Regions from separate parts of the Affinirhizobium pseudoryzae genome, predicted to be linked through region 1. Evidence: riboswitches for the same ligand, from Rfam matches in the RefSeq annotation. Region 1 holds a riboswitch; the other holds the start of a gene.
The links. A riboswitch is a leader RNA that binds a small molecule or an ion and turns the genes downstream of it on or off. The one in region 1 is predicted to bind cobalamin.
Positions count from the first base shown of each region.

Region 2: it holds a riboswitch for cobalamin, as region 1 does, so the genes downstream of both, G6N78_RS06970 (DUF1636 family protein) here and G6N78_RS22720 (ABC transporter substrate-binding protein) in region 1, are expected to answer to the same signal.

Region 1 is NZ_CP049244.1:829,663-833,072, reverse strand. Features, by position in the region: gene G6N78_RS22725 (FecCD family ABC transporter permease) at 1-150, opposite strand, end outside; gene G6N78_RS22720 (ABC transporter substrate-binding protein) at 147-1,178, opposite strand; cobalamin riboswitch at 1,360-1,593, opposite strand; gene G6N78_RS22715 (GGDEF domain-containing protein) at 1,716-3,410, opposite strand, start outside.
Region 2 is NZ_CP049241.1:1,416,359-1,419,768, forward strand. Features, by position in the region: gene G6N78_RS06960 (cobyric acid synthase) at 1-843, opposite strand, end outside; gene cobO (cob(I)yrinic acid a,c-diamide adenosyltransferase) at 843-1,412, opposite strand; cobalamin riboswitch at 1,550-1,779, shown strand; gene G6N78_RS06970 (DUF1636 family protein) at 1,880-2,308, shown strand; gene cobW (cobalamin biosynthesis protein CobW) at 2,320-3,357, shown strand; gene cobN (cobaltochelatase subunit CobN) at 3,357-3,410, shown strand, end outside.

The sequences.
Region 1 (3,410 bases):
CTGCCAGACCCGGTTGGCAAAGGTTTTCGCGACGATCTCCAGCGGGATCGAGGTTTCGCCGATCGCCGCCCCCAGCCACAGGGAGAGCGTCAACAGAAGGAGGGCTGCCGTGGCAGCCCCCAGCTTGAGCGGCAACCCGGTCGCGGTCACCGGGGAAGGCTCAGTTCGGCAATGGCGTCGGCCAGTGCTTCGATGCCATCGATGGTGCGGATCGTCGGGTTCATGGTCTGTGCATCAAGATCCACGACACGGTTCTCCTTCACTGCCGTCATCAGACTGGTCACCGGATCGGTCTTGAGGAACTGGTGCTTGACGGCAATATCGTCGGCCGGATAGCGGCGGCGCTCCATGCGGGCGGCAACGATGATGGCGGGGTCGGCCTTGGCAATGGTTTCCCAGCCGATGGTCGGCCACTCCTCGTCGCTTTCGATGATGTTGCGAATGCCAAGCGCCTTCATGACGTAGCCGGGTGCGCCGTTCCTGCCCGCGACGTAAGGGTCTGCGGCGGGATTAGCGCTCGAAAACCAGAATACTGCCGAGAGCTTGCCATTGGCGGAGGCCACCTTCTGGCGGGCGGCCTCCTCTCGCGCCTTCAGGTCGGCAATGACGGTCTCACCCTTGTCCTGCACATCGAAGATCTGCGCGAGATCGCGGATTTCCCGGTAGATCAGGTCCATGGAGAAGGCATCGACCCGAACGCCGTCGCCACCGGAGGAATTGTCCTTGCCGATGCAATCGGAGGGCGACGTGTAGACGGGGATCTTCAGATCGGCGAACTGCTCGATCGTTCCGACCGTCCCCTTCGGGCCGACATGCCACTGGAACTGGACAGTCACGATATCCGGCTTGCGGGAAATCACGCTCTCGAAGCTCGGATCGTTATCGGCAAGGCGAGGCACCTTCGCATTGGCCTCCTCGTAGCCCTTCAGAACCGGGCCGAGCCAGACGGCGGTACCGACGGTTCTGTCCGCAAGGCCGAGCAGGTAGAGGATCTCCGTCGTGCTCTGTCCGAGAGACACCGCGCGCTGCGGCGCCCTGGCAAAGGTGAGGTCCCGACCGCAATTCTTGATTGTCACGGGATAGGTCGTCGCGGCGGCGAAGGCCGGGACGGAAAAGAGGCTAGCCCCGAGCGCAAGAGCACCGGCGGCGGCACGCATCAGGCGTGTCGTGGTCGTCATGATGGTAGATCCCAGATTGGCCAGAGATGGCACGTGTCGATGAAACGCCAAGAGCGGTCAGTCCGCTGTTCGGCAATGCGGGCCCTGGCGTCCGGGGAAAAAACTGGTCGGCAAGTGCTGTTGCCGCATCGGCAGCGTCATCATTGGTGGCTCCTGTTCCGGGCATCCCCGCCCGTGACGTTGGACATATGTGCTGATGGCAGGTCTCCTGGCTCACGGTTGTCGCCTTTCGCCTGCCTTCCCGCGCCGCATGGCGCAGTGACATGACGCTGGTGAAGCGTCACAAGGACGAGTGGCATCCGCCTACAGTTGCGGGGGCAGCCACGGACTGAACGATTGCAAGGTCGTCGTACCGTGTTCCCTATTAATCCTCGTTTCCGTCCGGAGAAGAGGAACCATCCACGCCAGATAACGGTCTGGTGAGCGTTGGGTCAAGAGTTTCTGGAACATGGGCGGCGCACTCGGATACGACGTTGGTTATGTAATAACGTTACATAATGACATCCGATCCATCTGTCCAGCCCGAAACGGGCGAGATCAGGCAGCGGTGGAAATGTCGCGCGGCGATGTCGGCGCGTTGCCGGCAACCACGACCCGGACGCAGTTCCGTCCGTCGGATTTTGCGCAATACAGAGCGGCATCGGCCTGGCGCACCTGTTCCGTCCAACTGCCGGCATAGGTGCTCGGCGCCACACCGAGACTGAGGCTGACGGTCAGCGACGTCGTTTCGGTCAACGGGAAGGAATGGTTTGCCACCGATCGGCGGATGTCTTCGGCGAGACGTGTTGCCTCTTCAACGTTCACACCAGGACACAGCACGGCGAACTCCTCGCCACCGATACGACCGATCCGGCAGGAGGCACCCGTTGTCTGGCGTAGTATGGATGCAACACCTGCCAGAACACGGTCACCCACCGGATGACCATGGCGGTCGTTGACCTCCTTGAAGTGATCGATATCACCAATGATGAGCGCGGCGGGACCGTGCTCCGCCAGGGCATGCGCCTCCCTTTCGAAGCCACGCCGGTTCAGAAGCCCCGTGAGACTATCCGTCTGCGACAGCTTTTCGAATTCTCGCGTCAGACGGGCCCGCTCGGTCAACCGGCCCTCGAGGATGCGGATGGCCGCAAACAGCGACGCGATCTCCGCAATCGGATGATCCTTCGGGCGTGTCCCGGGCTTGCGACCTTCGGCGAGCGCGATCACATCCGCCACCCCGCGCAGAAGCGGCCGCAAGATACGGATGCGGATGATGGCCAGGAACAGCGGCACCAGCGCAAGCAGGACGATGGCGAGAGCGCCATCGACAAAAAGATCAATCGTCGAGGACCGAGTCTGGTTCTCATGCGTCCGCTTCAGGCTCTCCAAGTATCCGTTGCGCAGATCGGTCAGCGGCTGCATCAACTGGACGTATTCCTGGGTGAAGGTCGCGGCGTCCCGTTTGAATTGCCCTTTCGTGCGCCCATTCTCGATTTCTTCGTCGATCAGCTGCAGGCCGGACGTCAGATAAATCCGCTGTACATCAAGCGCCTTGTCGTGAAACTCCGATCCCACGCGCTCCACCAGACGCGCTGGTGCCAAGAGTTGCCAGGTCTGTTCGATCTGATTGCGCAAACTGGTGATGGCCAGGAGGTTCTTCTCCGGAATCGCCACGCGCGCCGTCATCGGCCCGATCAGGTAGGAGCCGATCCGCCCCGCATATTCGCGGAGATCACTGAAGGCAGCGCCCTTCATCACCACATCGGCAAGTAACCGTTCCTGCTCGATGGCAGCCGCTCCCCAGCGGGTCATGACACCGGAACGATACCGATCCCATGCCTTAAACATCGTCTCGATTGCCTGCTGGACCTCTCCCGGGGTCCGTCGCTCCAGGGGTTTCATGGCGTTCAGTTCCACCAGAACCCGCCCCGCCATCAACTGGTGGCGCACATCCTCGATTGCGCGCGCCGGGACACCCAGGGTCTCGACGGCGGCCAGGGCGGCATCGGTCTGGGCTTTGGCGCTCTGCCACGCCTGCCGCGCCGATACAGCCTGTTGCGCGGATGCCGCCATATAGCTGTTCGCCGGCCCGCGTTCGGCGGAAATCCATGTCGCCGCATCAAACACGATGGCGAATTTCTCGATCCATTGAGCAGTCCCGCGTGCCGCCTGCACGCGAGAAAAGCTGTTGGAGATGGCAGAAACGGCCAATAACAGGGTGCACACGACCGCAAGCGCAGCGAGCGCCAGGAT
Region 2 (3,410 bases), on a different replicon from region 1:
CGCCGGTTCGGCATCCAGCGGATCGAGATCATCGAAGTTCGAGACATGCGGCAGGATCGGCACGGCGATGCGGATCCTTGCGCCGGGCTTCGCGGGTGCTGCGGAATTCAGCGCCAGCGCATCTTCTGCCGGCAGCCGCACGGCCTCGGCAAAATGCGGCAAGAGACCAATCGGGCTCCAGCCGGTGAACCCTTCCACCATCCGCATGCCCTCGTCGAACAGGCTCGGATCGCCACGGAAACGGTTGACGATGAAGCCGCGGATCATCGCCGCGTCTTCCGGGTCCAGCACCGTCTTCGTGCCGGCAAGGCTGGCAATCACGCCGCCGCGGTCGATATCGCCGATCAGCACCACCGGAACATCGGCGGCGCGGGCAAACCCCATATTGGCGATATCGTTGCGGCGAAGGTTCACCTCCGAGGCACTGCCCGCGCCTTCCACCAGCACCAGATCGGCCTCAGCCTTCAGACGCTCGAAACTTTCGAGCACCCGCGGCATCAGGCGCGCCTTGATCTCCTGGTATTCGGCAGCCTTGGCATTGCCTTCCACTTTGCCCTGCACGACGAGCTGCGCGCCGACCTCGCTCTGCGGCTTCAGGAGAACTGGGTTCATGTGCACGGAGAGGGCCGCCCGCGCGGCTCGCGCCTGCAGCGCCTGCGCCCGGCCGATCTCGCCGCCATCGGCGGTGACGGCGGCATTGTTCGACATGTTCTGCGGCTTGAACGGCAGCACCGTCAGCCCGCGCAGGGTGAAGGCCCGCGCCAGGCCCGCCACGATCAGCGACTTCCCGACATCTGAGCCGGTGCCCTGGAACATCAGGGCCTTGGCGGGCTGCTGCGACATTAGAACTCGATCCCCGCCTGCGCCTTCACGCCCGCCTTGAAATGGTGTTTCACCAACGTCATCTCGGTCACCATGTCGGCAGCCTCGATCAACGCCGGCTTGGCGTTGCGCCCGGTGACGATGACATGCAGATCCTCGCGGCGCGCCCTAAGATCGGCAAGCACGGTGTCGAGATCGAGATAATCATAGCGCAGCGCGATGTTGAGCTCATCGAGGATCAGAAGCCCGACCTCCGGCCGTGCCATCATCTCCTTCGCCTTCTCCCAGGCCCGTTCGGCGGCGGCCACATCCCGCTTCAGGTCCTGCGTGTCCCAGGTGAACCCCTCGCCCATCGTGTGCCACAGCACGCGATCGCCAAACGCCTCCAGCGCCACGCGCTCGCCCGTATCCCAGGCGCCCTTGATGAACTGCACGACGGCAACCGTTCGCCCATGCCCCAGCATGCGCAGCGCAAGGCCGAAGGCGGCCGTCGACTTGCCCTTGCCCGGACCGGTATTGACGATCAGCAAGCCCTTTTCGATGGTTTTGGACGCGACTTCCGCATCCTGCACCGCCTTGCGGTTTTCCATCTTGCGGCGGTGGCGGTCTGCCACGCTCTCGTCGATCTCCTTCAAGGGGCCTCTCCTCGGGTCGTTTTATCGAGCGGCGGACTATAGTCGAAAGCGCACCCGCGGCAATGCGGCATTGACACGGGCTCCGCCAAACGCATAGTGAACCCTGCAACGGTCTTTTCCCGGCAACGGGGAAAGCTAAGAGGGAACGTGGTGCGGTTATCGACCTAAACCACGGCTGCCCCCGCAACTGTAAGCGGCCACCGCCTTGGATTTACGAGGCGGAACGTCCGGCGCACAATGCCACTGAAGCGCGAACTTCGGGAAGGCGGCGTCCGGGCCACGAACCGCGAGCCAGGAGACCTGCCGTTGAGGAAGGAAAGTCCAGCCGGGCGGGGTGCTCCGGAAGGGACGTTTTTGAACCATGCGGGTCGTCTGATCCGTCGTGGCAAGCACCCCATGACGATCAACACTCGGGGTGGATTTTGGATCTTACGGCACGACACGACCAGCGACAGACCGATGCGGAGACGACCGCGCGCGTGATCATCCATGTCTGCGAAACCTGCCGCAGCGGCGCGGAAGCGATCGACGCGCCGCGCGATGGCGCGATCCTGGCCGAGCGGGCAAAAGCAATGTCCGCGCAAGGTGTCGAGATCCGCGCCGTGGCGTGCCTCGCCAACTGCAAACGTGCCCTCAGCGCCAGCATCCAGAGCGCCGACGGCTGGTCCTATGTCTTTGGCGACCTGACGACGGATGCCGCCGAGGATCTGCTCGAAGGCGCCCGCCTGCTGAGCCTGTCCACCGATGGTTTGATGCCCTGGAAGGGCCGGCCCGACACGCTGAAACGCGGCATGATTGCCCGCATGCCGCCGCTCAATCCCATCCCGCATTCCACGACGAACAAGACCTGAAGGACCGCATCATGACCCAATCGCTCACCCGCGTGCCCTGCACTGTCGTCACCGGCTTTCTCGGCGCCGGCAAGACGACCCTGCTGCGCAATGCGCTGCAGACCATTCAGGGCAAGCGGCTTGCCGTGATCGTCAACGAGTTCGGCGATGTCGGGATCGATGGCGAGATCCTGAAAAGCTGCGGCATAGAAAACTGCCCGGAAGACAATATCATCGAGCTGGCCAATGGCTGCATCTGCTGCACTGTCGCCGATGACTTCGTGCCGGCGATCGACAAGATCCTGGCGATGGAACAGAAGGTCGATCACATCCTGATCGAAACCTCCGGCCTTGCCCTGCCGAAGCCGCTGGTTCAAGCCTTCCAGTGGCCGAGCGTGAAAAGCCGCGTCACGGTCGATGGCGTGGTGGCAGTGGTGGACGGCCTGGCGCTCGCCGAAGGCCGCGTCGCCGATGATCTGGAGGCGCTTGACGCCCAGCGGGCGCAAGACCAGTCGCTCGATCACGATGACCCGGTGGAAGAGGTTTTCGAAGACCAGATCGCCTGCGCCGATCTCGTCATCCTCACCAAGGCGGACCTCTTGGATGCCGCCGGCCTCGACAGAGCCCGCGCCCATGTGGAAGACCACCTGCCGCGTGCGGTTCGCATCGTGAATGCGGAAAACGGCGCGATCGACCCGGCTATCTTCATCGGACTTGGCCTGGCGGTCGAAGACGATATCGAAAACCGCAAGACCCACCACGATGATGAGCTGGATCACGAGCACGATGATTTCGACAGCTTCGTGCTGGACATCCCGGCCATCACAAGCCCGGAAGCGCTCAGCCAGCGCATCCAGACTGTGACGGATGCGGAAAAGGTGCTGCGCATCAAGGGCTATGTGGAAGTGGCCGGCAAGCCGATGCGGCTTCTGGTGCAGGCCGTCGGCCCGCGCGTGAACCATTACTTCGACCGCCCCTGGGGAACGGACGAAACCCGCCGCTCGCGCCTCGTCGTGATCGGCGAAAAGGGCATCGACGCCGAAAAGATCGGCAGACTGCTGGCCGCCTGATGCACATCCTCGCCACCACATCCTCGTCGCTCGACGATCTGATCGAGCCGGTC